One region of the Maridesulfovibrio ferrireducens genome, then DNA from elsewhere that is predicted to be linked to it. Evidence: predicted binding sites of a transcription regulator. Region 1 holds the regulator's gene; the other holds the start of a gene.
The links. The regulator sigma-54, encoded in region 1, starts transcription at its own class of promoters, with help from an activator protein. The targets are predictions, from matches to a motif close to CTGGCACGGNNNNTGCTT.
Positions count from the first base shown of each region.

Region 2: a site for sigma-54 is predicted at 1,690-1,707, ahead of BLT41_RS12600 (glycyl radical protein). Genes of this name have one in related genera too.

Region 1 covers NZ_FNGA01000002.1:6,581-21,928, forward strand. The annotation lists gene hpf (ribosome hibernation-promoting factor, HPF/YfiA family) at 1-398, opposite strand, end outside; gene rpoN (RNA polymerase factor sigma-54) at 446-1,861, opposite strand; gene lptB (LPS export ABC transporter ATP-binding protein) at 2,224-2,946, opposite strand; gene BLT41_RS04815 (LptA/OstA family protein) at 2,977-4,626, opposite strand; gene lptC (LPS export ABC transporter periplasmic protein LptC) at 4,641-5,231, opposite strand; gene BLT41_RS04825 (KdsC family phosphatase) at 5,232-5,753, opposite strand; gene kdsA (3-deoxy-8-phosphooctulonate synthase) at 5,743-6,555, opposite strand; gene BLT41_RS04835 (CTP synthase) at 6,581-8,212, opposite strand; gene BLT41_RS04840 (phosphoribosylformylglycinamidine synthase subunit PurQ) at 8,495-9,304, shown strand; gene BLT41_RS04845 (nucleoside deaminase) at 9,360-9,875, shown strand; tRNA gene BLT41_RS04850 (tRNA-Ser) at 9,981-10,073, shown strand; gene BLT41_RS04855 (GNAT family N-acetyltransferase) at 10,165-10,653, opposite strand; gene BLT41_RS04860 (HEAT repeat domain-containing protein) at 11,042-13,372, opposite strand; gene BLT41_RS04865 (arylsulfatase) at 13,466-15,163, opposite strand; gene BLT41_RS04870 (acid phosphatase) at 15,304-15,348, opposite strand, start outside.
Region 2 covers NZ_FNGA01000004.1:4,115-19,462, forward strand. The annotation lists gene BLT41_RS12600 (glycyl radical protein) at 1-1,609, opposite strand, end outside; gene BLT41_RS12605 (sigma-54 interaction domain-containing protein) at 1,915-3,414, shown strand; gene BLT41_RS12610 (sulfite exporter TauE/SafE family protein) at 3,513-4,247, opposite strand; gene BLT41_RS12615 (DUF4125 family protein) at 4,273-4,827, opposite strand; gene BLT41_RS12620 (APC family permease) at 5,510-7,021, shown strand; tRNA gene BLT41_RS12625 (tRNA-Pro) at 7,162-7,238, opposite strand; gene BLT41_RS12630 (DNA recombination protein RmuC) at 7,341-8,852, opposite strand; gene BLT41_RS12635 (sensor domain-containing diguanylate cyclase) at 8,983-10,851, opposite strand; gene BLT41_RS12640 (CREC-EF hand family protein) at 11,316-12,137, shown strand; gene BLT41_RS12645 (DeoR/GlpR family DNA-binding transcription regulator) at 12,704-13,531, opposite strand; gene BLT41_RS12650 (glycerol-3-phosphate dehydrogenase/oxidase) at 14,019-15,348, shown strand, end outside.

The DNA.
Region 1 (15,348 bases):
TTTGGTACAAACTGATCAGTTTCAACAATAGTCGGTTCAGAATTATCTTCTTCTTCGGTTGTGAAGCTGATTACGTCCATACGAGCCGGAGCAACGTCCTTACGCCTGTGGCTTCTCATCTTATCGCGCATGCGTCTGAGCTGAACTTCAAGCTTAGCTAGAACCAAATCAACAGTTGAATACATATCTTCCGATGCTTCATATGCTGAGATATGAATATTATCGGAACTGAAAAGGACTTCAGCAACATGTCTAATCTTATCAACTGATAAAATGACCTGCATTTCAGTATTGTCCGGATTTGTTATAAACTTATCAAGCTTTGCAAATCTGGTGTTAGCATATTCCTTCAGGTGGTCGGAGGGGTCAAAGTTCTTAAAAGTAAATGCAACATTCATATGGATACTCCTTGAGTAAAGGGTGAATATGCTTTTCTACCGAACTGCTAGAATACCTGCTTCCTCTTAGAAGAGGAACGAATTCCCATTGCAGTCCTGTATTTTGCTACAGTCCTTCTGGCGATGTTGACCTCAAGTTCATCCTTGAGCATCTCGGCAATTTTTTCATCACTCAGAGGTTTTTTACTATTTTCTTCGCTGATTAGTTTCTTAATCAGCGCCTTAACCGATTCGGACCCGACCTGCGAACCATCATCAAGTCCGAGAGCACTATTAAAGAAAAATTTAAGTTCATAAATCCCATGCGGCGTCGAAACATACTTACTTGTCGTAATTCGACTTACAGTGGATTCATGCATTTCAATATCTTCAGCCACCTCTTTAAGAATAAGCGGTTTAAGCTTGGATACTCCACTTTGAAAGAACCCTCTCTGAAACCTTACAATTGAGTCCAGAACTTTATAAAGTGTACGTTGTCTCTGATAAAGGCTCTTCATAAGCCACTGTGCAGAGCGCATCTTCTCCTGGAAATATTCTTTATCTTCTCCCTTAGTCGAAGCCAGAGTCTCTACATAAAATGAATTCATCTGTAACTTAGGGAGACCGTCCTCATTAAGGACTATAACAAAATCTCCGTCATATTCATATACATAAGCATCAGGACTGACATAGAAAGAATCCCCACCCGAAAAACTTGCCCCCGGAAGCGGATCAAGAGTCTGCATCAGATCAAGATAGCTCTTGAGGTCTTCCATACTAAGCTTAAACTTTCTCGCAAGAGGCTTATAACGATTCTTCTCAAGATCCTCTAAATGATCCCGAACCAGCGAAACAAGAATCGGATCATCATCAAGGCGTAAAACCTCTAATTGAATAAGCAAACATTCCTGAGGGGTACGTGCTGCAACCCCTACTGGATCGAATCTCTGAATCCGAGAGAGCACTCGTTCAACATCTTCGAATTCAGCATAACAGGTTTCACAAATTTCATCCAACTCAATCCGTAAGAATCCACCATTGCTAAGATTACCTATTATGCACTCACCGATGGCGACTTCCTTATCTGTAAAATTCGAGAGACACATCTGCCATGCTAAATGGCCTTCTAAAGTGGTGGCCTTAGTCATCCTCGCTTCGAAAGACATTCCTTCTTCAAGAGACTCTGACTCTCTTGTCCCGGCCTGCTTGGAAGTACTCGAAAATTCTCCCAGATAATTATCCCAATCAGCTTCGCGGGAAATAGCCGCATCTTCTAAAGTCGCTGTGCCGGATTCCGCGTCAGGGCTGTCTGTACGCTCCAAAGCTTCAGCTTCTTCAAGTATAGGATTTTCAAGTAACTCCTGCTGAACAGTATCAAGCAGTTCTAATCGGGAAAGTTGCAACAACTTAATTGCCTGCTGCAACTGAGGAGTCATCACCAGCTGCTGAGAAAGCTTTAATTGTTGTCTAAGTTCCAGTCCCATATTTTCCTGCCACCCTATGATATGCTTAAGCAGTATCTTTTACATTTTTCTAATCGAATAAAATTAACCTGTAACTATTTTCAAAAAAAATATTTTAATCTTCCTTGAACTTGATTAAAGTATGCCACACTAAGAAAGCTCATGCAAGAATTAGTACAGATTTGCCCGTAATTTCAGGATCTTTTAACCTAAAATTATTCACATGAAAAAAGTGTACCAATGTTCAGCCTTACTGTAAATCGGCAATGGTAAATTTACTGAAAAAGGAGAGTTTGTATAATAAAAATAAGATATGAAAAAGAGGGACTGGTACTGAAAAAAGAAAAAAAGACAGGTAAATAAAAAGATGAAAAAACAACAAATCAGAGACTGAAACTATCTCCAAGATACAACCTGCGTGCCTTAGTATTTTTTACAATACTTTCCGGCGCACCGTTTAGAATTACGCGGCCTTCATATACCAAGTAGGCGCGATCACATATACTTAATGTTTCACGTACATTATGATCAGAAATAAGAATACCGAGTCCCATGTCTTTCAAAGAAGAAATAATATCCTGAATTTCAATAACGGCAATAGGATCAATCCCTGCAAACGGCTCATCAAGCAGAATAAACTTAGGATCATTAATAAGAGCTCTGGCTATTTCCAGCCTGCGACGTTCACCGCCTGAAAGGTAAAGCGCTTTCTGTTCTGCCAGACGTAAAATTCCGAGCTGATCTAAAAGTTCGTTAGCTCTCATGGGAATATCTTTCCCGGAAAGACCGGTATGCTCGATAATTATTTCCAAATTTTTACGAACCGAAAGTTTCTTAAATATAGAACTTTCCTGCGGAAGATAACTGATTCCATGTCTGGCCCTTTCATGCAGAGGCCAACTGGTAATCTGGTTTTTATTAAGATAAACATCGCCGGAAGTAGGTTTAACGACTCCCACAAGCATATAGAAAGTGGTGGTTTTACCTGCTCCGTTAGGACCAAGCAAACCGACAACTTCACCTTCCTTAACATTTAAGCTTATGCCACGGACAACTTCTTTCTGCCCGTAGCTCTTAACCAGCTTGTTAGCGATTATCGAAGACATATAAATCCTATAAAATTAGTTAATAAAAAACTATGGAGCAACATTTTTAGGAGTAAAGAAGATTGCTTCAACAGGCTTATCCCCGCCGACAACTTCAGAACGGTTATCTTTCAGATAGAACTTGATCAAATTACCTTGAACAAGATTCGGACCGTCTTGAAGCTTTGCATTACCTTCCATCAAAATAATCGAATCAACCACAACAAAGGTCAGTTTTTCACATGATCCTTTACGGTTATTCATATTCACCTTGACCCTGCCCTTTGCCACAATTTCTTTAATTTTATCTTGAGTGTCTTTAAGAGAATCGCCACCGGCCTTTAAAAAAGCTGTCAGCGTATCCGATGTCAGTGTAACATCAAGCCTTACGACTTTTACATTGCCGGAAAAAGTGATTCGATTCTTGTTTTCACTGAAAGTCATTTTTTTAGAAGTGATTTTAATAGGCACTTCATCCGGTCCGCCGGGAATTCTTTTCTTAGCAGGTCTATCTTTCTTTACTTCGACCGGAGGCTCAGCATTTAAATACGCCTTATAAACATATCCAACAAGGAGACTGTCACTTTCGGCTGTTGCTCCAGCCTTAAAGACAGGAAACCATTTACCTTCTTCCGGCCCGACAAGTACAGCCTGCCCGACTTCCAGTTTGTCGACGATAAGAGACTTCGCATTAGGCTCGGAGCGGACATTAAGTACAGCCGAAGCAAACATGGTTTCAGTCACAATGGGAGCATTCAAGACTTCGTCCATCGCCTTATCCATAGAAGCAAGAGCTGTTGTACGTTTCTGTAGTTCTACTTTCTTCTTTTTCTTTTCAGCTTCAAGCTCAGCTTTACGGGTATCGATTCCCGCCATTTTTTTCTTTTCCAGATTCTTTGGATAAGCGGCAAGGAAAGGGCCCCAAGCATAACCCCAGACCGGAGTATCTTTTTTAACAAGAGTGTCTATACGATAAAGAGCATACATTCCACCCTTCTCTTTACCCACCTGAGCTCTATGTCCGGGATTCAGCACACCGACAGCCTTAGAGGTCGTTACCGGCTTCTGAATTACACTGATTTTTCGTACCGCATATCTAATTCTGGCATCATCCAGTTTAATATCAACCAAACCCTTTTTAACAAAACCCAAAGCATCTTCTTCTGAGGCAACAGGCTTATCAGCCTTGAAAATTGCGTACCATCCACCTCGTAAAAAACCGACTTTGATTTTATCACCTTCAGCTAATTTACCGGCGACAGCGGATTTTGAAGACCGCTCAATATGATAGTTAAGCTCTTTTCCCACATATCGAACATCGCCCCAATCCACTACAGGACTGTTCTGAGCAGCAGGAATTACTATTTTTTTAGAAATATAGCCTATCGGCAAACCGGATAAATCTGAAGAAGCCGGATAAACTGCAAACCATCCTTTTTCCCCTTTATCAACAAGAAAACTTTCCGCTGGAGATAACACCCAAACAACAGAAGATTTCAAATCCGCTTTTTCTCTAATATTAGCTATGGATTTAGAAATTTTGAGCTCTGTTCTGTCATAAGCATGCGCAACAGAACTTATTGCAAAAAAAGAAAGGATAAAAACCGCACAAATAAGTGCCGAAGCAGTATATGCAGAGGCAGAGGATGCAGTAGGAGAGAAACTGCGGAACAAGAATTTTTTATCAAATATGCTACTCAAATGTATACTCGCTTCTATTGTGGCATTACCACCATGCCAGGTGCTATCAGGGCTTCCAATCCATCTTCAATCATTATCTCTCTGGTTTTCAAATCGACTTTAACCCTTTGAGAACTAATATAAATAGAGGGACTTTGAACTTTGACATTTCCTTCAAGAAAAATAAGATTATCTTTCGGCTTAAAGTCCAGCGAATCCGATTGAAGCCTCATGTCATCATAATGACCTTCAACATGATCCCATAATTTAAGACCCTTACCCTGCTGACTGACTTCACCATAAAGTGCCCGGACAAAAACTTCTTTTCGGTCTCTGCCTAAATAATAAGTAACTTTAGGTTTATCAACCTTAACCATTCCGTTTTCCTGATCATAATCAGCACTTCCGGCGCGAAGAATCCATTCAATATCGCCGCCCGTCCCCTGTATCAATTCAATTTCTTCGGCAGACACATCAGAATCACTGTCGCTTCCAAATGGAGGGCTGTCGACCAAACCGCGCGCCATGTGCGGATAAGGAGCAAACTTACTTCCAAGCAAAGTACCGGTAACAAATCCGGCAAAAAGCACAGTAAGAAGCATTAAAACAAAGCTGCTCCGCTTCATTTATTCGGCCCACTCGAGCCAAATATCTTCAAGGAGTCCCTGACTATCCAGCAGAAATGAAATAGCTTCTCTTACCGCTCCGTGTCCACCGGGCTTTCTTGAAACCCACTTAGAAATTCCGATAACTTCAGGTTGAGCATTACAAACGGCCATAGGCAAGCCGACTTTCAGCATAACAGGAGCATCAATCCAGTCGTCTCCAATGTAGGCGACTTCTTCTGGCTTGAGTCCTTTTTCTTTTATCAGCTTTTCATAAAAAGGAAGTTTTTCACGTTGACCGGGAAAATAATCAGTGATTCCGAGTTCCGTTATGCGACTCTCCACAGCACCATGATTAAGTCCGGTTATAACAGCAAGTTGAAGTCCAGCCTGCTGCGCAAATTTGATCCCGAGCCCATCCTGAACATTAAAACGCTTAGTCACATTTCCCTGATGGTCATAATAAAGACCTCCATCAGTAAGGACTCCGTCAACATCCAGAATAAGAAGCTTAATTTTTGCTGCCAACTTCTCAACACGCATATTTAATACTCCATCCGGCAAGTAAATCTTTAATCAGATCTTCCGTTTGATCGAGCGGCCAGCTGTTTGGACCGTCACAAAGAGCCAAATCAGGGTCTGGATGAACTTCCATGAAAACCCCGGAAGCTCCTCCGGCAACAGCACACCGAGACAGAACAGGAACAAATTCCCGCTGTCCACCGGATTTTCCGCCAAGCCCGCTTGGGAGCTGAACAGAATGCGTGGCATCAAAAATAACAGGACAGCCGAGATCTTTCATAATTGAAAGCGAGCGCATATCAACAACAAGATTATGATAGCCGAAACTTGAACCGCGCTCTGTCAGCCATATACGATTATTTCCTGTGGAACGAATTTTTCCGACCACATGAGCCATATCCTGCGGAGCCACAAACTGCCCTTTTTTGACATTGACAATGCGTCCCGTTTTTCCTGCAGCGACAAGAAGATCTGTCTGTCTGCACAAAAATGCGGGAATCTGCAAAACATCAACGACAGCGGCAACAGGCTCGGCCTGCTCAGGTGAATGGATATCGGTAACAATAGGCAAACCTGTTTCTTCTTTGATGCGGGCAAGCCACTTTACACCTTCGTCAAGTCCCGGCCCTCTAAAAGATTCCACAGAGGTTCTGTTAGCTTTGTCAAAAGAACTTTTAAAAATAACCGTCACATCAAGACGTGAAGCTATTTCTGCCAGAACTTTAGCCGCGGTCATTGCTACTTCAAAACTTTCAAGGGCACAGGGCCCCGCTAATATAAACGGGCCCTGCACACTTTTTGTATATAATTCATCAGGGGTCAAAATAATTCAGCTCCCTAAAATCAACTTATTTATTATCACGAGCCGCTTTGATGAAATCTCTGAACAGAGGATGAGCATTCATAGGAGTAGATTTAAATTCCGGATGGAACTGACAACCTACAAACCATGGATGTTCTGGAATTTCAACAATTTCAACAAGTGTTTCGTCAGGAGAAAGGCCACTAAAAATAAGACCGCCTTCTGCAAAATTAGCTGCGTAACCTTCTTTGTTGAACTCATAACGATGACGGTGACGTTCCTGAATCTCAGGTTTACCATACGCATCCATCGCTTTTGTTCCTTCAACTATCTTACAAGGATAAGCTCCAAGACGCATAGTTCCGCCTTTATCACTGTCCTCACAACGGCATTCGGTCTTCTTGGTACGATAGTCATACCATTCTTTAATAAGATAAATAACCGAATCAGGACCGTCTTTGTCAAATTCTTCAGAATTAGCTTTAGCAAGACCAAGAACATTTCTGGCATATTCAATAACAGCACACTGCATACCTAAACAGATTCCAAAGAAAGGAATTTTGTTTTCACGAGCATACTGAATTGCGGTAATTTTACCTTCAACTCCACGAGAACCAAACCCACCGGGAACCAAAATTCCGTCAAGACCCTTGAGCTTTGCTTTAACATTCTTAGGAGTAATTTCTTCAGAGTTAACATAACGAAGTTTTACAGCAACATCATTTGCAACTCCGCCATGAATCAATGCTTCATGCAAGCTTTTGTATGCCTCTTTAAGATCAACATACTTACCGACAATACCAATAGTTGTCTCACTTTTTGGATTCTTAAGCTTATAGTTAAGATCTTTCCATGGCTGTAAATCGCAATTCTTAGCAGGCAGCTTGAGAAGGATGGCTATCTTTTGATCAAGTCCTTCCTGATAAAATTTCAATGGAACTTCGTAGATAGATTCGACATCAACGGATGTAAAAACAGCGTCGCGATCAACGTCACAGAAAAGAGCGATTTTACGTTTAATACTTTCTTCTAGCTCAACTTCACTGCGGCAAAGAATGATATCTGGATGGATACCAATGCTGCGAAGTTCTTTTACGCTGTGCTGTGTAGGCTTGGTTTTCACTTCACCTGCGGCTTTTAAATAAGGAACAAGAGTCAAATGAATATATAGAACATTCTCACTGCCAAGTTCAGAGCGGAGCTGACGAATAGCTTCAAGGAAAGGAAGGCTTTCGATATCACCAACAGTTCCACCTATTTCGATAAGTGCAACGTCTTCACCTTTAGCAACACCAAGTACAGCCTGTTTAATCTCATCAGTAACATGAGGAATAACCTGAACAGTAGCACCAAGGTAATCACCGCGTCGTTCTTTGGTGATAACGGAATGATAAATACGACCACAAGTGAAATTATTGTTCTGATTAAGCGAAACATCAAGATAACGTTCGTAATGTCCGAGATCGAGATCTGTTTCAGCGCCGTCATCCGTCACATATACTTCGCCATGCTGGAAGGGATTCATGGTTCCGGGGTCGACATTGATATAAGGATCAAGCTTTTGGATTGTCGCAGTAAGCCCTCGGGCTTTAAGAAGTGCGCCGATTGAGGCCGCAGCCAGACCTTTGCCGAGCGAGGACAAAACGCCCCCGGTAATGAATATAAACTTGGTTTTCATGATGCTCCCATCCATGATGGATTATTTATTTAAAATCTCGCTGTTACATAAAACAAAATGCACAACGAATAAAGTCGTAATTAAAAAAAACACAAAACGATACCAACCCAGTAAACATCCTGCATTCAGGCGTATCCGACATCATTTTTTTGTGTTAGCGGTACGTCCTGAGGAATATAGGCTGTTGACGGAAAGCTGAGCCGCAATTATGTTCCTCTCTTCAAAACACGGACAAACTAGTCTCTGAATATTTCGATTGTCAACCTAGGAGGGAGAAAATATATGGCCCGCGTTAAAGTATTGGTCATTACCGGATACGGAACCAATTGTGAACAGGAATCAGCATATGCAGCAAAAAAAGCTGGAGCTGACGAAGTTGATATCACATATTTTTCTGATCTTGCCGCAGGCAAAACAAGCCTTGAAGGATATAATTATCTTATATTTCCCGGTGGTTTCCTTGATGGAGACGACCTCGGAGCTGCACAGGCCGCAGCCCTTCGCTGGAAGCATGCACACACTGCTGACGGCACCCCGCTTGTAGATCAAATTAAAAAATTCTTTGAAGATGGCGGAATTATTCTCGGCATCTGTAACGGGTTCCAACTTTTAGTAAAATTGGGGCTTCTTCCTGCTGTCGGCGGTGATTATTTCACTCGCCAAGTATCACTTAGTTACAATGATTCCGCACGGTTCGAAGCTCGCTGGGTACATCTCAAAGCTAATCCGGAATCCCCCTGCATATTCACAAAAAATATAAAAACACTACATTTGCCAGTTCGTCACGGTGAAGGAAAAATAATTCCGAACGATGATGCTCTTTTGGAACAATTAGTAGAAAATAATCTCATCGCGCTCCAATATATCGATGAAGAGACTAACGATGTCACTCTTGAATACCCTGCCAACCCTAACGGATCGCCTCTAGGCATAGCAGGACTAACAGACCCGTCAGGACGCATATTAGGCCTCATGCCGCATCCTGAAGCATTTAACCACCCCACCAATCATCCGACGTGGACAAGAGGCAACGTACCCACTCTAGGACTTGCTCTGCTTGAAGGCGGCGTGAATTACCTTAAGTCTGTTTAAAAAATTATATTCTAAAAAATGGAGGGAGAACTAAAATTCTTCCTCCAATTTTATTATGAACAATCCTGATGAAATAATTATTCGCGGCAAACCGCCCGTCACTCCTCCGCAAGGCCAGACTTGGCGCGACATGATGGATGTCGCAATGCGGCAGGGATATCTAGCACGCAACAAAGGGGAAGTTCCCATAGGTGCGGCCCTTTTTTCACAGGACGGCGAAATTTTAGGAACCGGAAGTAACAGTCCGGTCAGCGACCACGATCCCTCCGCCCACGCAGAAATTAAATGTTTACGTTCCGCCTGCAACAATCTGAATAATTACCGATTGCCTCAAGGGACGATATTAGCCGTAACTCTCGAGCCATGTATAATGTGCCTCGGAGCAATAATTCATGCCCGCGTGGCAGGGATTATTTTCGGAGCGCCGGACCCCAAAGCCGGAGCCGTTGTCTCAAATATGGAAGGCACAGACCTGACATTTACCAACCATAAATTCTGGGTATTAGGCGGCGTACGCGCTGACGAATGCCGTACTATGCTGCAAAGTTTTTTCCTGCAAAAAAGAAAATAAAATCACCATTTTTTTAACGAAATTCCCTTGCGTCTCACATCAAGAATGGATATGACTACCACTTCCCCAAGGCTGGAAGTCCTTTTTCAGCCACTATATATATGCGGAGAGGTAGCGAAGTCCGGCCGTAACGCGCTCGACTCGAAATCGAGTTAGGGGTCAAACCCTACGTGGGTTCGAATCCCACCCTCTCCGCCAGTTTTATAAGGGCTTAGGTGTTAAAACCTAAGCCCTTATCTTTTGGGGAAAAATCAATATTAAAACCTCTGCGTCCGCAGAATTAGCCTTGTCAGCTACCTGATAAATTATATCTTAAAATATTCTGAGGTCCACTTAGGCCGCCCAAATACAACTCACCAACATCTTCAAATCCACATTTAATATACATAGATTTAGCGGCTTCATTTCGGACATTTACGGTCAAGCACATGCAATCAAACTTGCCACATAAAGCAGAAATTGCATGCTCAAGCAATTTACTTCCAATACCCTGTTTTTGATATTTCCTATCTGTTGCCAAAGTATCAACCCAACACACATTCAATTTTTTGGATTTTAATTCAGCGGTTTCATAATAATTTGTAACAATAATTATGCCTGCCGCCTCACCGTCGCATTTAGCACCGGCAATATACACATGTTTTTCTGCGTTTCTACCAGAAAATCTGGAAAGAACTTTCGCTATAGGGAATACAAACTGAGCCTGATGTTCGAAAACTGATATTGTTGAATAATCTTCGAAGTCTGATTGAATTAGTTCTACGAATTTAATAACCATTTCGACAATCCATTTATTAAACAAGAAAAATGAAGCGTAGTTTTCGTCCGAAAGAACGCCTTGTTATACTTCTTCATTTTCTAAAAAGCAGCAAGATTGCAATAACCTTCCAATAAATGCATATCTTCATATACACCTTTCATAAAAATGTCTGTAGCTCGCGTTTACCACCTGATGAGACATACTCCCGTTGAACTTAATACTGGAAACCAAATGGAAACGTCTATTTTCAACACTAAGTTAAACTTCTTAAATAACCGTTGCTCACAAACAAAAAGAGTGCATTCTAATCCCACCCTCTCCGCCAGTTTTATAAGGGCTTAGGTGTTAAAACCTAAGCCCTTATCTTTTGGGATAAAATCCATTTTTATTAGTCAATTGAACGCAACTATCCGTTGCCAGCGAGAGCCTGTTTCAGGAGCGCCCTATCACGTGCGGAAAAATTCCGCGATTTGAGAGCGGACGAGATGCGGGACCTAATTTTCATTTTTTCATCTTTATTGTCTGTCAAATCCAAGATGAAGAGATAGGCATCTGCATAACCCGGCCATTTCTCAATGATCGTTCGAAGCGTTGCCTTTGCCGAAGTTCTCTTGCCTGCCCGATTTTGAGCAAAAGCAAGATTAAATCCATATCGAGGATTAACCTCCAGTACGTATGCACGCTCTGCGAAATCCATTGACTCTAGCGGCTTTTGTTTGCCTGTGAGCAAAGACAGATTATAGGCTGCCTGAGCAAGCTTGGGATCAACCTTCAAGCTCGCTCGAAGGTGTTTCTCAGCAGCTTTTATGTCGCCCAGTTCCCCTTCAATAAGACCTAGATTAAAAAGTATCGCGGGATTATCAGGCGAAAGTTGCAGTGCTTCTCTCAGTCGATCACGAGCACTTTTGGTATCACCTTTGCCGGCAAGAGCCATTGCGTTATTAACCAACGGTGGAACAGCTCGAGGGGCAAGACCGTGAGCCTTGTCAAAGGCCTCACTTGCTTGAACAAATTCACGCCGATGTAAATGATAGTTCCCCAGATTATAGAGAGAAGTCCAAAGATCTGGTCGTGCAGTCAAGGATGCCATATATTCCTGTGTAGCCCGATCAAGATTATCCTTAAATTGCCCTTTGGTAATATTCATGGGTAAGCCGGAAAGAGCGGCGGCAGCGCGTATGCGAACCAACCGGTACGGATCGCCAGTTGCCTTTACCAATGCCTGTACGGCCTCGGGAGAGGAAGGCGGCCCTAAGGCTTCAGCTGCAGCCGAACGGACTAACGGTGAAGCATCATTTAAAGCAGTGAAAAGAGGCTTCTCTTTTTCCGAAACATTGCAACCACGAAGAAGCCGGATAAGGGATGTGGTAAATATCGGATCATGGTCTTGCGCCATGATGTAATCGTTAATTTCTCCAAGACGCGACCAATCCCCTTTACGGGCGGAATCCACCAGCCCGCTCCGGTACATAACAGGGGCCTGATAGTCTCTCTGTCGCCATTCGCGCACTTTCTTATCAGCCCAGACGGCATCCTTATCCATGTGACAGCCATTACACGCATTGGGCGAACCAAAAGCAATTGTCGCTGCCGGAGTAGGTGGCAGCATGGAGTGATCACTACGGTCCATGCGGGCAAAAGTCGTCTTATGCATATGGCAGGAAATACAAGTCGGAGATTTGTTAGTACCTTTGTGCATGGTATGCTTTTCTGGCTCACTGACTTTGTCCTTATGGCAAGGGGAACAGGCAGTATTCGGAGCACTCTTCTGGCGAAATCTTCCACTGGAAGTGTGGCAGTGGATACAACCCAGCTCACCTGATTTTACGCAAGGGCTGAGGCTCCAAGTGGTGTGCGTGTAATTCTCACCGAGATCGCGTCCGTCAGGATAAGAATCCGGATCTTCTAATGTCACAAGATCAAAGTGATCGTAAAATTTATCGCCGGGCATAAATGCGCCAGTCAGAGGAATCATCTGGGCATGACAAGGCGCACAGGCATCAGTATTCTGCTGCACGGTAAACTTGCCCTTACCGCCAAGGAGTTTCAAATCAGCCGGAACAGTGCCTTTGGGAGCCTCACGGCAGACGCGATTATGCTCTGACGACGGACCATGACATGTCTCACAGTTGATACCCGGTTCATTCCATGTGGTGGAGTAACTATTCGTTAAGGGATCAAAATTATTACGAAGCTGACTGACATGGCACCCATGACAAGTGGTATTGAATGTATAGACCGGATCAGTCCATGAAACAGCTGTATCACCAACATGCCGGATACCACTTCCAGCCATATCAAACCATTCTTTTTTATTTACATCATAGGCTAGGGGCAATGTTTGCAGCCGCCCTTTTTCCATTGGGGTGAGGAAATAATAAACATACTTGCCGCCCAGTATGTGTTCGATGTTGTATTTAATTTCACCTTTGTCAGTCTTCTCAATGACATATCCGGCATCTTTACCGATGAATACTTGGTAAAACTTCCCTTCAATATTGAGAGACGCGGCCTGCGGCGTCAAGTTCTGCGCAGCAAACTCTGGAGTGTACGGCTGCATAGCTGTGCCGTGTCGAGATGGCGCCCACAGCTTATAAAACCGTTCGTGACAGTCCCGGCAACTTTCGGAACCGGCAAAAGTACTGGCATGGGCTAGGTTGACTACAAGAAGCGGAATAAAAAACAATACTGTCAGCCATAAAGCTGAAACGAGTCTGCGATAAATACATGGAGTCATAAATAACCTTGTACCCTGTCAGTCAATTAGCAGAAAGAAAAAACATGCGCCCATTCCGTATAGAATGGGCGCACAAGTTACTGGTTATCGTACCTAATTGGTTGGTGGTGTGAGACTTTCCATCACTTCATCTATTGTGAAGCTGGCGGCCTTCATGCGGGGAGGATATTCTTTAAAAGTTCTAAGAAAATCACCCACGCCCTGCTGAGCCGGGATAAGTAAAAAGGCGTGATCAAGCCACCAATCCCAATAAGTATTGGAAGTGACACTTGCCTGCTCATAGGGGTCAGTGCGTAAGTTGTAGAGCCAAGGAATCCTAGTCTGTACCATAGGTTCGCTCCACACGAGCATAGTACCGGGGGCATGCTGCTGTGCAAAAACCAACTTCCAGTTATCATAACGCAGAGCCATCAAATCACCATCGTCTGAGAAGTAGAAAAACTGCTCACGAGGTGCTTTTTCTGTCTGGCCTGTTAGGTAAGGTAAGAAATTATAACCGTCCAGATGGACCTTAAAGTTCTTGCCTGCGGCTTCATGGCCTTTAAGTAGCTTTTCTTTGACATCAGATTCACCGGTTGCTGCCAACAAAGTGGGCATCCAATCGAGATGGGACATAATTTCGTTAGACACACTGTTAGCTTTGATATGACCGGGCCAGCGAACCATGGCGGGAACTCGAAATGCACCTTCCCAGTTAGTATTCTTTTCGGAACGGAATGGCGAAGTCCCTGCATCCGGCCAGGAATTCTTGTGCGGTCCGTTATCTGTGGAATAAAACACGATGGTATTATCGGCGATGCCAGTCTCGTCAATAGCGTCAAGGACAGTACCAACATTCTTGTCATGCTGAACCATACCGTCATGATAAACGGACTGCCACTCACCGGCTTGGCCCGTGGTTTTATCAGTTACATAAGTTCTAAAGTGCATATGAGTAAAGTTGACCCATACGAAAAACGGGGTACCGGCCTTGGCCTGTGCATGGATGTAGTCGGAAGCTCTTTTGGCGACGTCGTCATCAATAGTTTCCATGCGCTTCTTGGTCAAAGGTCCAGTGTCCTCAATCTCTTGCCCTTCTATAGTGGCATAGGAATGAAGTACGCCGCGAGGACCATATTTTTTCTTAAAATCAGGGAATCTTTTTGGATCTGGATAATCCCGATGCTCGGGTTCTTCCTCTGCATTAAGATGGTAAAGATTACCATAAAACTCATCAAATCCATGAGCTGTGGGCAAATGCTTGTCTTTATCGCCCAGATGATTCTTGCCGAATTGTGCAGTAGCATAACCATGGTTCTTCAAGAGCTCGGCAATGGTCGGGTCAGCCTTGTCCATGCCAAGTTCTGCACCGGGAACACCAACCTTGGACAATCCGGTCCGATAGGTAGCCTGACCTGTGATGAAGGCGGAACGACCTGCTGTACAACTTTGCTCCGCATAGTAATCTGTAAAGATCATGCCTTCGTTGGCAACACGGTCTATGTTAGGAGTTTGGTAGCCCATCATGCCACGTGTGTAAGCACTAAGGTTGGACTGTCCGATGTCATCACCCCAGATAATCACTATGTTCGGCTTATCAGTGGGAGCCTGAGTAGGCGCAACTGGTGTAGGTTTAACTTCTGAACTGCTTTCCACCTTATTGGCTGAAGCAGAAGCTGGAGCTAAGGCTGAGATTGTAGTCGCATTTGTCTCAGTGACCTCTTTCTCCTTTTCGTCAGTCGAGGAACCACATCCAACAAGAAGCACCGACATCAGCATGATGCATAATGAAATAATGTACCGTCGTTTCATTGCACTCTCCCGGTTGTTATACAATTGGAGTTATTGCTCAATAAATACAAGCATACATATTCTCTTTATCACAGAAAACAGACTCTTCTATAATAGAGATTACCCATTGCGTCCAGACCCATTGCAAAAAAAGTAATACGTTATTGTAAATGAATTACAATTTTCAAAGCTTCCTTTTCGGCCTG
Region 2 (15,348 bases), on a different contig from region 1:
TCAGGTCAGAATGTTTTCTGGACATGTTGAAGAGATGATCGAGCTGTATCTTGTATGCGTTGTACACGTCATCGAAGGTTTCGAATTCAGCAGGATTTCCGCTTTCTACGCCGACTTTTTTCTTGGTGACGGGGCATTTTCCGTTGTTGAGCATCAGTTCGACAACTTTAGCTAGGCAAGGCTGATCTTCCTGAGTGATAAAGCTGCCTTTGCCGCATACGCCTGTGGAAACACAACCGTAGTTACCGCAGTTTCTGGCGTCTTCCAGAGTGATGCCTTCATCATACTGAGCGAAACGAGCCAGTGTGCGCTGAATAACTGCATTGTTGTTCAGAATCTGAGGCTGACCGGAACCGCCGCGGATACATTCTGATACTTTTTTGAGATAAGAATCTTTCATTTTAGGATGATAGAGCAGGGTCAGCGTAGGCTGAATGTTCTTCATCTGAATCTGAGTTTCAAGGAGCAGTTCTTCCAACTCGGTGCTGGCATCGTTGCCGTCTTTGTCCACGCCGCCGATGGTGATGGACTGACCAGTGTGACCGGAAAGGGTCAGTGCGTATGAGTTACCCTGATATTCTGCCAGTTCAAGGTGTTTGATCCACTGGAATTTGAGGAGAGTCAGTACCTGTTCGCGGGTAAGGTTGCCTTCGTCGATATCTTTCTTGAAGAAAGGATACATGTACTGACCATAGCGACCGGGGGAAGTTGCACAGGCCATCTGTTCGATTTCAATTGCAAGGTGGATGAACCAGAAAGACTGGATAGCTTCACGGAAGTTGCGTGCTGGGTGTTCAGGGACGCGGCGACAGATTTCAGCAATTTCCAGCAGTTCAGCTTTGGCTTTAGGATCGTTTTCTTCAACGGCGGTCTTTTCAGCCAGATCAGCATAACGGTGGGAGTGGGCAATGACTGCTTCAAAAGTGACGAGCATAGCACGGTACAGGTCATGCTTTTCTTTGTTCTGCAAGGTGGTAGGGCAGTTTTCAAAGCGGGATTTTACATCATTGATGAGCCAGCGCAGACCTTTGTTCAGCATCAGAGGGTAGTCGGCAATACCAGATCCACTGGCAACGCTGACGTTTTCATAATACATGCCGCACTTGGCAAAGTTTTTAGGATTGATGCCGTATTTATCTTTGAACATTTTGTTGTTCAGATCGATACAGGTGCGTCCTTTCCAACTTTTATATGTTTTTTCGAGTAGTTCTTTAGTTTCGCTGGGGATTTTCATCTCACCGAGAGAGGCCATTTTAGCCATCTGCATTTCTTCTTTGATCCATGCAACATTCCATTCAGGGTATGCGTATACACCGGCACGAACACCGGTCAGTGTGCCGACAATGGGGTTGCCGTCGAGGAAGATATTTTTTTTGGTAAGAACACGCTCAAAAAGTTTAGCGCGGATATAGAAAGTGGATTCACCACGGAATTCTTCATAAACTTCATTCAGAAATTGCAGACGTTCGGGGTCCATGACCTGAGGAGCGGACATCAAAAAATCTTTGAGTTCTTTAACTCGTGGTTCCGCTGTATTCCAGTCAATGCCGTAACCTTTAGGGGTAGCAGTCTGGTTTTCTGAGTTTGTTTTTGCAGAAAGTGTATTCATTTCTATCTCCTATCCTTGTTGTAAATTTTTTTCTGAAGCAGGGTGAAAGATGGAATTCGTTCGTTTGTTACTTTTCTCACTAGCACGGGGTGTGCCAGATTTAGAGATATGCGGTATTTTTCAATTAAACCCCTGTAAATATTGATTTTCTAGTTTTTTAGTGAGTTTGCAAATAGTTTAAGGAAAGAACTTTTTCGATAAAAATTTTTCATTTGATAAAAATTTCTTTTCAGTCTAGATAGCGAAAGAACAGCTTAAGGCGTCGAAAGACCCCGCCAACACTCAAATAGTCGAGGTTGTGAAATTTGTATTTCAATAAAGAAAAATTTTTTGATATCAGCCGTAAAGACGTGTTGAATCCTTCCATGACCGCTATCTGGGATGACATGGGGATTGGTGTCGCAGTGGTGAATGGTGACGGTATTTGCGAATATATGAACCCTATTCAGCGCAAAGCTGACAGTTTCAGACTCATTGATGTTGTAGGTGAACACATTACAAAGCTGTACGTGCCGTATGAGCTGGAGTGTATTCCTACCATTGAATGCTTGCGTAAGGCTGAGCCTGTTCTGAAGAAGTCTTATTTCTATAAAACCACGAATAATTTTCGCGCCAGCACTGTTTCGGATTTTTTTCCGCTGTTTGAACGCGGCAAAAAAGATGGAGTCATCGCTTTTACCATCTGGACTGGTACATCTCCTTTGGTGGAGCATAAGCCCCGTCCCGCAAAATCAGCTGCGCCCATAAAAAAAACTTATGATTATTATACATTCGACAGCCTTGTGGGCGAAGACGAAGCTTTACTCGACGTTTTAGCTGAAGCTCGTGCTGCGGCTAAGTCCCCTTCACATGTGATGATCTGGGGAGAAAGCGGAACCGGTAAGGAAGTTTTTGCTCAGGCCATTCATGCCGAGAGCGCGCGGCGTAACCAGCCACTTATTGCTGAAAATTGTGCCGCTATTCCTGAAAATCTGCTTGAAGCTATTTTATTCGGTACGGCTAAAGGTGCTTACACAGACGCTGGTGACAGGCCCGGTCTTTTTGAAGAGGCCGACGGCGGCACATTGCTTCTGGACGAACTTAATTCCATGCCGCTTGGGTTGCAGGCGAAGCTGTTGCGAGTGCTTCAGGAAAAGCGGGTGCGTCGTTTAGGTTCGCGTACTGAAATTCCTGTGGACGTGCGGGTTATCAGTATTTTGAACGAATCTCCTCTCAATGCTGTGGGACAGGGAATTTTGCGTAGTGACCTATTTTATCGTCTTGCGGTTGTGGGTATTGCTGTGCCTCCGCTTCGTCATCGTAAAAAGGATATTCCGCTATTGATGCGTACTTTTATCGAGAGTTCTGACCAGAATCAGGGCGGCAGGCCGATAGGGGTAGACCCCGAAATTTTACAGATGTTTTTTGATTACGATTGGCCGGGAAATATCCGCGAATTATTGCATGTTATTGAGGGTAGTCTGGCTTTGCTCGGGGACCGGTCTTCCATTGAACGGGGTTGTCTGCCGCTTCATTTTCGCGAAGCCTGTAAAAATGTAGATTCCGCACAGGGGCCGAAGCAGATGCAATCTTTGCAGAGGGTGGGAGAAACTTTTCTAACGGGGAAAGATTATTTTGATTACTCCGGGATTAAGAGAAACAGTGTGGTTCCGCTTAAAAATTGTATGCAGGAATATGAGGCACAATGCATCCGTAATGTGCTGGAGGTTACTGGAGGCAATGTGGCGAAAGCTGCCCGTATCCTGCAAATTACCGGAGCCGGTTTGCGTTATAAAATAAAATTGCTTGATGTAGAAATAGATTAGTACTGTTGTAATCGGTAAATTTAAAAAAATCAGGTCTGATGCGTATTTTATGCATATCAGACCTGGTTTTTTTTGATATTTTCCCAAATGGAGGGAGATTACAGCATGGAACGTAGAATGCAAACTGAACCTGCCAACACGATGATGCACATTAGCACGCGTCTGAAGGTTGCAAGGTTTATGTGTTTTACAACTGGAAATGCACAAAGAGTCCCGATTATGGTGGCAGGCACTCCGTACATGGCATATTCCAGTACATGCGGAGTATATAATCCTGCTCCGAATTGCAGGGCGCAGGTCATGGTGCCTCTGATAACGAAGAATACCCCGAGTGTTCCTAGAAATACTCGAGGTTGCCAGCCGACATACAGCCCGTATGCCCCAATGGGGGGGCCGTCGAATGATATAGCTGTTCCAAGGAGTCCAGCGCCGAATCCGGCTGCTCCGCCGCGCGACCATGATTCTTTTCGTGCTTCTTTCACTTTATATGTGTGCTGCCAATAGACGTAGTAGAGCAGCAATGCACCAACTCCCCCTTGTAATATAGCTCCTGAAACATATTGAAGGATAAACAGTCCGGCAAAAGCTCCGGGCAGAGACCCGACCAGCATGGGCCACAACGCAGACACGCGACAGTAGCGGAAATGCATACAGGCGATACAGCCGTCCATGACAACATTCAATATGCAGCTGAGCGGGATAAGCTCATGCATGGGGATGAAGATGGAAGCGATCGGTACTGCGACCATTGCTCCGCCTATGCCGCTGACGCCGGAAACAAACCCGCCGATAAGCCACGCGAAGAAAACAAAAATAGATATGGAATCAGGCATCTGACATTTTCTCCATGCTAGGCGGCTAGCGTGCTGTCAGTTTTGTTTCACAATCCTGCAACGAAGCGTAGCCCAGTTTGCGCATCAGCAGTTCGTAGCGTTCACGAACAAGATTGCGGAGTTCCTGTTGCGCTGATTTCATGTAGTCGTAGTACTCGATTATTGTAGCGGCGGAGTAAGTCTGGAGTTCACAGCCTAGATAACGGCAGAAACTTTCATGTCCATCGGGCTGAACACTTCTGGGAAATTGAGCCGCGACTTCTTTGCGCCATTCACTTTCAATTTGAACAATCTCTTTTATTTGAGGGGAGTTGCTGATGGTCGGAATTAATGATTCCATTAGGGCATATTTTTCGGTCATAAAATTACGGCCCTCTTTTTCCGCTTGTTTGAGATCATATTTGTAGGAGTTTAGAAAGGAGTTCGGCAGCACTCCGTGAGTCATTTCCCGCATGATGCGGAAAGATTCTGGGAGTTCCTGACATTGCGATGTGCCTCCGCGGTTTTTTACTGCCAGAAACATGTTCAGCTCGCGGTCGATAATTTCATTGATAAGAGTTTCGCGGTATTTATTGGTCATAATGTCCTCCCGGATTATTATGAAATATTGTGAGTGCGGTATTAGTAGTCATTGTCCGGTTTGTTCAAATGAAAAAAAGAACTTGCGGGCGCTGTGCAAAGCCGGTGCCGTTTAAGCTTTTAGTTTCATCTATAAGGTAGGAGATTTCTTTTATTTCGTATTTGTCTAATATAATTGATAAATATCATGTGTGTGTTTTTTTGTTTTTTTTGGTACCAACTACTGTGTCTGTTTCGTACAAAAAAAAAGAATCAAAAAAGAAAAATTTTTTAAGAAAAAGATACATATTTTTTAACTATACATTTGTACTTTTAGGTTCAGTTATAAAAAACTCTTTATTTTTAATGAGATATGGCAATGGTGAATAAATTCACTAACTGGCATCCTATTTGCTTTATATCGAGGCAGTAGCTGGCAAAGCTGCTTTCAACTGAAGTGCTGAAGGGTGCAGAGGTTTCGTTCACCTCTCTACAGTCAAAGAAAGGTCAGTTGCCGCATGGTGTGGTTGCTTGGAGGAGTATGACCTTTTGATGTCTCGACGTAATAAGGGATAACGCCATATGGCAGAAGGGTTGTAGAAAAGCATCATTGCTCTGAAATATAGGAGTGAGTGCTTTCTGTAAGTCTGTCCGGGAAATCCGGGGATATCTGCCTAGAATTCATTAAATAAAAGAGAAAGGTAATGTCAAAAGAACAGTTGAAATTGAATAAATCGCTTTCGCCGTCACAGGTTTGGGCACTGGCTTTGGGGTCCATTGTCGGGTGGGGATGTTTTGTGCTGCCCGGAGACATGTTTTTGCCGCAGGCCGGTATTCTCGGCACCTTGATCGGTTTTGTCGTAGGTGCAATTCTCATTTGTTTTGTGGCTGTTTGTTATAGTTATATGATTAAATACGCCCCTGTTGCCGGTGGAGCTTTTGCCTATGCCTATGTGGGGTATGGACCCACGGCTGCTTTTGTCTGTGGTTGGGCTCTTGTTCTTGGATATGTTGCCATCATTGGTATTGATGTAGCTGCATTGGCACTTATCTTTCGTTTTCTTTTCCCGGGTGTTTTTGAATTCGGATCGCTTTACTTCATCGCCGGATGGGAAGTTTATACGGGTGAGGTTCTCCTCATGACTACAGCAACCCTCCTATTCGGATGGATGAACTACCGCGGCACCAGTTTTGCCGGTAAATTTCAGGTTGTTCTCACCGTGTTGCTCACCCTCGGCATTGTAGCCTTGTTCACTGGGTCGGCTTCGCTTGAGACTGCTCAAATTGGTAATTTGTATCCGCTGTTCGCAGAACACCGCACTACATTATCCTGTGTCCTTACTATTTTTGCTATTTCCCCCTTCCTTTTTGCTGGTTTCGATACAGTCCCGCAGGCTGCCGAAGAATTTACATTTAAACCGGAGCGTGCGCGTAACATAATGATCGTCGCTATTCTCTGCGGTGTTGTTCTCTACAGTCTTGTTACTCTTGCTGTCGGTATTGCCATTCCTTATCCTGAAATGCTTGCAAAGATGGATGTCATGCGCGCCAGCGGTGGTACTGCATGGGCAACTGGTGAAGTAGCATCTATGGCCTTCGGTAAAATGGGTGCTGTCGTGCTTGCCTGCGCTGTTATGGGAGCTGTCTGTACTGGAATCAATGGTTTTTATATCGCCACTTCCCGTTTACTTCTCAGCATGGCTCGCGGTCGCATTCTGCCTGCATGGTTCGGTGATATTCATCCCGTATACCGTTCACCTTACAAAGCGATTCTGTTCACTATCGCTATTGTTTTGCTGACTCCTTTTGCCGGTCGCTCTGTGGTTGTCTGGATTGTTGATATGAGTTCCGTGGGAACAGGTATCGGTTATCTTTTCTCCTGTCTCGCAGCCCGTCGCGTTCTGCTCGGCAGTCCTGCCGTGGAAGATAGATCCATGCGCATGTTCTGTTGTATAATGGGAACAATTACCGCTTTGCTGTGTATTGGTCTGTTGCTTATTCCCGGTTCTCCAGCTTGTATCGGTGAAGCTTCCCGCTGGTGCATGGTGGCTTGGACTGGTATGGGCGTGTTCTTTTATTTCTCTAACAAGTCCGAATGGGCAAAGCTGCCTGAAGCTGAGCTTCGTGCCAACATCTTGGGCCGTACAGATATTCCCGTATTCTTTAAAACTAAAGAACCACAGGGGCTGGTCCAAACAGAAGGTGCTTCCGATTAGCATTTATGCAAATCCGGAATACTTGATCAATAATGAAACCCCGCTTCTTTTAGGAGCGGGGTTTTACTTTTTTTAATTGGAATGAAAAAAGCGCAAAAAAAAGGTCCTACGATGATTAATCGTAAGACCTTAAAATTTCTTGGTCGGGATGAGAGGATTTGAACCTCCGACCCCTTGAACCCCATTCAAGTGCGCTACCAGGCTGCGCTACATCCCGACTCGGAGAAAAATAATTATTGAATACTTTCGTATAAGTCAACGTTTTTATGAAGAAGGTTGATTAACTGTGTTATATTTTAATTAATTATAAAGTTTGAGATTAGTTGGGGGATGGAATGGTAATTTCTGTTTGAGGGGTACATTGCGAATCTTCTAAAGCAAGGCTGACAATATCGGCCGGTAATGTTTTTTTGGGTTTTACGCCAAGTTCTTTCAGAAGCTCAGTTTGCCTAATGATATTTCCTTTCCCCGAAGTCAGTTTGTTGAAAGCGTTATCGTATGCATTTTGCGCTTGATTTAAACGCTCTCCAACCTTTGTAAGATCTTCTACAAAACCGACAAATTTATTATATAGTTCAGCTCCCCGGTGGGCAATTTCCTGAGCGTTCCGGCTTTGCTGCTCCTGCCGCCACAAGTGCGCGACAGTGCGGATAACGAAGAGCAGAGTGCTTGGGCTGACGATCAGTACGTTTTTATTCCACGCGTCCTGCCATAAGGTTGCATCCTGAGTGCTGCCGAGAATGAAAGCCGATTCAATCGGTACAAACATTATCACAAAATCCAAGGATTCCAAGCCGTATAGTAACTGATAGTTTTTGCCTGATAATCCTTTGATGTGAGAGCGCATGGATTCCAGATGACGTTTAACAGCGTCCTTTCGTTTGTTGTCATCTTCAGCGTTAACGTAATCATTGTAGGCATTGAGTGATACTTTTGCATCAACTATGAGATGTCTGCTGTCGGGCAGGTGAATAACAACATCAGGTTGTGCCCGTGAACCGTCATTTCTGGTGTGGTTTTCCTGAACATCATATTCCTGTCCTTTACGCAGTCCCGACATTTCGAGGACTCGTTCTAAAATCAGTTCACCCCAGTTTCCCTGCGTTTTGGACTGTCCTTTCAGGGCTTTGGTCAAGTTATGAGCGTCCGATGACAGTTGACGGTTAAGATCCATCAATTGTTTTACCTGTTCAGACAGGGCACTTCGGTCTTTACTTTCCTGAAAATAGACTTCTTCAACTTTACCCTGAAAATCACCAAGCTTTGTTTTCAAAGGAGTTAGAAGCTGGGTTAGATTTGTCTGATTTTGTTCAGTGAATTTTTTGGATTTTTCTTCGAGAATTTCATTTGCGAGAGTTTTGAACTGGTTGGAAAGTTCTTCTTTCGCTTCGGTTAACAGAATGAGTTTTTCACTGCTTTGCTTCCGTTCATTATCAAGTTCGGTTTTAATTTTTGTAAGTCTACTTAAAAGTATTTGTCTGTCTTCAGAAAATTTGTTTCGTTCAACTCTAAGATCTTCAATAGATTTATCTGCTCTGCTGATTTGGAGCAGCTGTGCGCTGATTGTTGATCCGGTTGATCCGTTTTTTTCACGCAGATCTGCAAGATCATGGTTAAGCTCAGATATTTCGTCTTGAGCTTCAGCTAATTCCAGACTCAGTTCTGGGATACGTTTCAGCCGTTCTTCCAGTTGAGCCTGCTGGTTTTGAGCGCGGAGGTTAGCCAGTGTCATCCGGTGAGAATGAACAAGCATTGCTATGATGGTGCCGACAATTAATCCAGCTAAAAACAGAAAGGGTTCTACAGGCAAAGTATATATGTATTCGATCACAGCGTTTTTCCTTGAATATTAGTCATGTTGCTTTTCAGGGTTTAGGTCGCTGTTCTATAATTTTTGATGTGGATTAACAAGCGTGTGTAAGAAGTGGATTTTTTTGTATTGAGAATGAACGGTATAAGCTTTAAAAATTTTTGTCCGTATAATCATTTTCCGCAAACGCGTAGCCGTTTTTCCCGGTCTTTTTAATCGAGTACATGGCTTCGTCAGCTTGTTTGATGAGTTTTTCAACATCATTTTTTGCACAGGATGCAGAGCATACTGCGATTCCTACACTGGCGCCGACGGTGACTTGTTTGTCTTCGTGAACAAACGGCATTGCAATGGATTTAACTATTTTTTCAGCAATCTGTTCCATGTCGTTTTTTGAGTTCAACTCATTTAATACGATCAGAAATTCATCTCCGCCGATTCGAGCTACTGTATCAACCTTTCGTACGCAGGAAAGTAATCTCGTCGCTGTTTCTTTCAGAACCATATCACCCGCATCATGCCCCAGTGTGTCGTTGACATTTTTAAAGCCGTCGAGGTCCACGAACATTACAGCCGTCATCAATTCCTTGCGTGTCGCTATGGCAAAGGCCATTCCAACGCGGTCTTTGGCTAGTTTTAAGGTTGGCAACCCAGTCAAAACATCGTGTGTTGCCATGTGGCGTATTTGTTCTTCAGTATTTTTCTGATCAGTTACGTCCCAGTTTACCCCGGTCATTCGTAAGGGATTATTTTTTGCGTCGCGCTCAGCCTTTGCGGCGGCATGAATATATTTGATTCCTCCGTCGGAAGTAATGATTCGGAACTCGGTATCGAAAGTACCCTTTCCTTCGACGGCAGCCTTAAGTTTGGCTTCGGCTTCTTCTGCGTCCTCGGTGTGAAGAGCGCTGCTCCATGTTTCATAACTTGGGTTGATGTCCGTTGGAACATCATACAGCTCATACATTCGCTCATTCCATGTTAGCGTATTTGTTGTGACATCCCATTCCCATATACCTATCTTTCCGGCTTTTGCAGCCAGAGTAAGGCGGGCAGATGCGTGTTGAAGATTTCTTGTTGTTTTTTCATGATTTTGAATTTCGAATTTCAGTGTTTTTTGAGTGGAATAAGTTCTCCACGCCTCTGATGATGTTTTTTGAAATAGATGAACAATGAATGAAATTAAAATTGTTAAGATAGAGCCAACCAATAGTGCGATTGCTGGGTGAAGATTGTTGTGGTGATCAAAGAAAAATTGAGTAGGGCGGCATGAGATTGTTACTTTGTGTCCCATAACAATGGTCGATGTGGTTGCATCGAAGGGGGTAGCCTGCAACATGTCCCACCCTTTTTGACTGTAAACAGTAGTACCGTCTATATCGACGCATATTTTGAAATCACTAAGGTCATTGGGTGTATCGTCTGTTAGGAAAACGTGATTTAACCACGGTTTGATTCGAAAAACGACCGAGAGGAATCCATCGAAATTTTGTTTAATATAAATAGGAAAATAGATGATAAAACCTTTGCCGCCTTGTACTAAATCAAGAGATTTAGACATTGTAGGCGTTCTCGCGTTTTTAGCTTGTTCAAGTGCAGTTCTCCGATTTTTTTCAAAACCTAGATCTATGCCCACAGCCTTCTCGTTTCCTGCTAAAGGAACGATCCATTTTACATGCAGGGTTTTGTCGACCCATCCAATAGCCTGAAAGCCCGGCCAATCGTTAATATAATGTCCTGCATCATTAATAAAACTGGCTTCAGGTGTTCCCCCGCTGAATTCCCATCGATTAACAATGCGTTGCAAAGCAGGAACTCGGGAACGAATATCAGCTTGAATATTTGCCGAAAGTTTTTCGGTATATTGCATAACCATATTATGCTGATTAGATAAATCTTCCTCTCTGAGTGTCCACCAGAAAACAAGAACTAGAGAAAAAAGGAGTACGCCGATAAGTATGGGCAGCCATAGGGTATTGATTCGCGGTTCGGTGGCGTGTGTATTGTCTATTTCTGTATCCATAACTTATTATGTTTAACCTGTTTAAAAGGTAATATCTTGCAAAAAACGGGCTCGCATCATCACTTGTTGATGTATGAACAACTTTTTTATCCTTTTATATTTAATCATAACTTTCGATGTGGGTCTAGACTTGTCTATATATTGAGCCGTTGCTTTTAGTTTAGGTAATTAATGCCGCTTCGAAGACTCAGTTAGACATGTCAGAAGATGTTTGCGGTGAAATATTTGAGTTTTTAAATTTTAATTAACCGTAAAGATAAATCCGTATTTTTGATTAAAATATAATGATAGCAGGGTGTTCTCATTTGATGTGAGACACCCTTTTTTTACGCTTAAATCTCGCTTTATTTTTCTTAACTTTTCTTAACAAAATGTGGGGCATATATTGCTGAACTCTTGTTCATGGAAAAGTATGGAGCTTTTTTCCCGTACTTCATCTTCAAACATGAGCAAGGAGGACGGACATGAGTATTTCTGGTGTTGGTAGCTATATGAATTCGAGTATGTCGCCCGATATGATGGCCCAGATGCGGGGAACGCGTGAGGGCGGGAGTAAGGAAGATTTTGTAAGCTCGGTATTTGAAAAAAAAGACAGTGACGGAAACGGTTTGCTTAGTCTGGAAGAAACCGGAATGAACGAAGATATGTTTACCTCTGTTGATACAGATGGTGACAGCAATGTTTCAGAAGAAGAAGTTTTAGCTGATATGCAAAAGCGCCATGAAGAAAAGGCGCGGATGGGCGAACTCAGCACGATGATGCAGGGCGGTGGCAAAGATCAGGGCGGGCAGGAAAATTTATTAGATTCGTTTATGGATGAGCTGGATCTTGATGGTGATAGCCAGATAAGCATGGAAGAAAGTGGTTTAACTGAAGATCTGTTCAATGTGCTTGATAGTGATAGCGACGGTAATATTTCCGGTGAAGAACTAAAATCTGCCATGAGTCCTCCTGAGGGAATGGAAGCAATGGTTTCTGCCGCATCTGGAGGCTCAGGAGGTGCTGAAAGCTCCTCTTCAAGTGAGGATGATGTTGAATATGACGAATACGATTTGAATCAAGATGGTGTCGTTTCTACTGAAGAATTGCGACAGGCTTTCAAAAATGGTGATCAGAGTCTTGCAAGTGTTTTTGGTCAAAATGAAGGTCAAGGTTTAGGCGGTCGGGGCGCTGGGGGTGAAAGAGGGGGCATAGATGCACAGTCTTCGCTGACAAGAATGGCAATGCGTGCGTATCAGGAGCAGAATAGCGAAACATACACAGGATCTCAGGGAGTAGTTATTTAGTTTACTTCATTAAGTAGACTGCTCTTCGTTATTGCAAAAAAGTAAAAAGCTCACAAATATTACATCTGTGAGCTTTTTGTTTTTTGGTTAAGCGAGTGAAAGTGAATTATATTTTTTTTGGGGGGGGGCAGGGTCTAGAATAGATATGTTAAATTGACTTAAGAGTTGTTCGTGTTGTTATAAATAATCGTTTGATGCAGGAATGCAATTTCCACATTTTTCACATTTAACGGATCTGTTTTTATCTGCCGGTTTGATTGTCTGTCTGTGACCGCATTTACAACACTTACGCTTGCGGTGGATGACGGCTTTAATAGCTGAGTAGATTCCCCACATAATGTATACATCCTTCTTGATAGTCTGTTCCTGCGAGGGAAAGTCTTTTTGATTGTTGTTTTGTGAAGTTGATAAATAGTGCTGAATCCAACAGTTAAAATGTATACGTCTTGATGGGGAATGACAACGTATACCGTAAAAGAAAAAGGCTTACGCCGAGTTAATGGTGTAAGCCTTTGAATTAATTGTTTGTGGTGTAGATATGTTTAAATAGGGAGCTATTATCTGTTTTATTCGTTTTTTTGTCCGGGCTCCGTGACATATAATGCTACCTCTTTACTTTTCATTAAATCCTGAAAAGCCATAGAAGGTTTTTTATCAGTAAATATAGCGTCTATTTCGGATAAATCAGCTATGCGGACCATGGCATTGCGGTTGAATTTAGTGTGGTCTGTGACCAGAAAAATATTTCTGGCGTTGTTGATAATCTCGCGGGCGACCCGAACCTCGTGATAGTCGTAGTCGAGCAGGGTGCCGTCTTCGTCTATGCCTGAAACCCCGATGATTCCGTAGTCCACCTTAAACTGTTTGATGAACTCCACCGTCGCTTCCCCTGTAATCCCTTTATCACGCTGTCTTACCATGCCGCCTGCAACAATGACTTCACAGTCGTTATTGCTCATTATTAAAGCAACATTGAGATTGTTTGTGATCACTTTGAGTCCCTTGTGATCGGAAAGAGTCTTAGCAACCTCTTCCGTAGTCGTCCCAAGGTTTATGAACAGTGAAGCGCGATCTGGAATATGTTTGGCAACCATTTCCGCAATCAGTCTTTTTTCCTGATATAGGATATTTCTTCGATCACTATAGTCAACGTTTTCAACGCTTGATGATCTTCCTGCGCCTCCGTGAAAGCGCTGTAGAAGCTGGTGTTCACAAAGTTTATTTATGTCGCGCCTGATTGTCTGGGGTGTAACTTCGAATTGCTGCGCCAGTGATTCAATGGGCGCAAAGCCCTGATCACTGACAATATCTAAAATTTCACGTTGTCTTTTTGATAATGAGTTCAAGTTAAATTTCAAGTTCTTACGCTTTTTTGTTTTAAGTGTATCAGGCAAAATAACCGTCTCCTTCTTTTCAAATATGAACAGAGCGCTTGCAATGTGTGATAAATATTATGGTTTTGAGGAGTGCTGTTGCAAAAAAATATATTAAATTATCCTAGTTTTTAGCAATTGAACTTAGTGTAGGCAAGGTAAATTTCCCTTTTTTGTATGACGATTGAAAGTGAACATGTACTGCTCATATGTTTGTTTAAAATGTGCTCATTTGTCAGAGTAATGAGGCTTTATTTAGGGTGATTTGAGTCTCTTTAAATGTGCTTTTGAGTTTTTGATGGGTATAAGTATGGCGTTTTGTCTGTATAAGGGTTCGTTTTCTTTCTGTTTTTAATAATCTTTTCAAAATAAAAACATTTTCTTGTATAATTGTTTTCAATATGTCACATTTTGATCAGAAACGAAAACAATCAGATTCTAATTTGCTGTAAAAAATTTCAAACTTTTATCCGGTGACGATTGGCCGGACCAAAAAAATGGGTGTTGTATGAAACGTGCAGATTTTATTCAACAGATGGAAGACAGTTCCAAGGTATGGGATTTCATCATCATCGGGGGCGGGGCAACCGGTCTTGGTGCCGGTCTGGATGCGGCGGCAAGAGGATATTCCGTACTCCTGCTCGAACAAGGTGATTTCGCTGAGGCAACCTCCAGTCGTAGTACTAAAATGGTACACGGCGGAGTGAGATACCTTGCTCAGGGTAATATTTCTCTGGTTATGGGTGCCTTGCGTGAACGTGGCATTCTGCGCCAGAACGCTCCTCACATGTGCTACAATCAGAAATTTGTAGTGCCGGATTATAAGTGGTGGGGCCTTCCTTATTATGGAATCGGCCTGAAAGCCTATGACATGCTTGCCGGAAAATACAGCTTCGGTTCCTCCCGGATTCTTTCTCCAAATAAAGTCAAAAAAGAAATTCCCGGCGTTCTGTCTAATAAGCTCAAGGGCGGCGTGACCTATCACGACGGTCAATTTGATGATGCCCGCCTTGCTCTGACAATCGCGCGGACAATGGCTGATATGGGCGGTTGTCCGTTGAATTATGCCCGCGTCACCAATCTGGTCAAAAATTCTGCCGGATATGTTTGCGGAGTTCAGGCTGAGGATAAAATCAGCGGCAAGTCTTACGAGCTGAAAGGTAAGGCTGTCATAAACGCCACCGGTATTTTCACTGATGATGTCATGAACATGGACAATTCCCATCATGAAAAGCTTATCGCGCCCAGTCAGGGTATTCATATAGTAATAGATCGCGAATTTCTCGGCGGCGAGACCGGAATTATGGTCCCCAAGACTGATGACGGGCGCGTGATTTTCTTTGTGCCATGGCATGGAAAGGTTGTTGTCGGAACAACGGATACGCCTCTTTCTTCTGTATGTATGGAGCCTAAGCCTCTGGAAGAAGAGATCGACTTTTTAGTGGAGCACTCCGCAAGATATCTCTGCAAACCTCCTAAGCGATCGGACGTTCTTAGTGTGTTCGTGGGAATCAGACCTTTGATTGCGGCAAGCAGTGATGGTTGCAAAACTTCGGCACTGTCCCGGGATCATTACCTGACCATATCACCGAATAAGTTACTTACCATCGCAGGTGGTAAGTGGACGACTTATAGACATATGGCGGAAGATTGTATCGACAACGCCATCACAATGGGCGGGCATTCTTTCCGTCCTTCTCCCACTAAACATTTGAAGCTGCATGGTTACACTGAAGAGTTTGACCACAACGACCATATGCACGTTTACGGAAGTGAAGCTGCGGAAATCAAAGGCCTTGCTTCTGAGTTTCCAGAGCTTGACGAACCAATGCATGAAA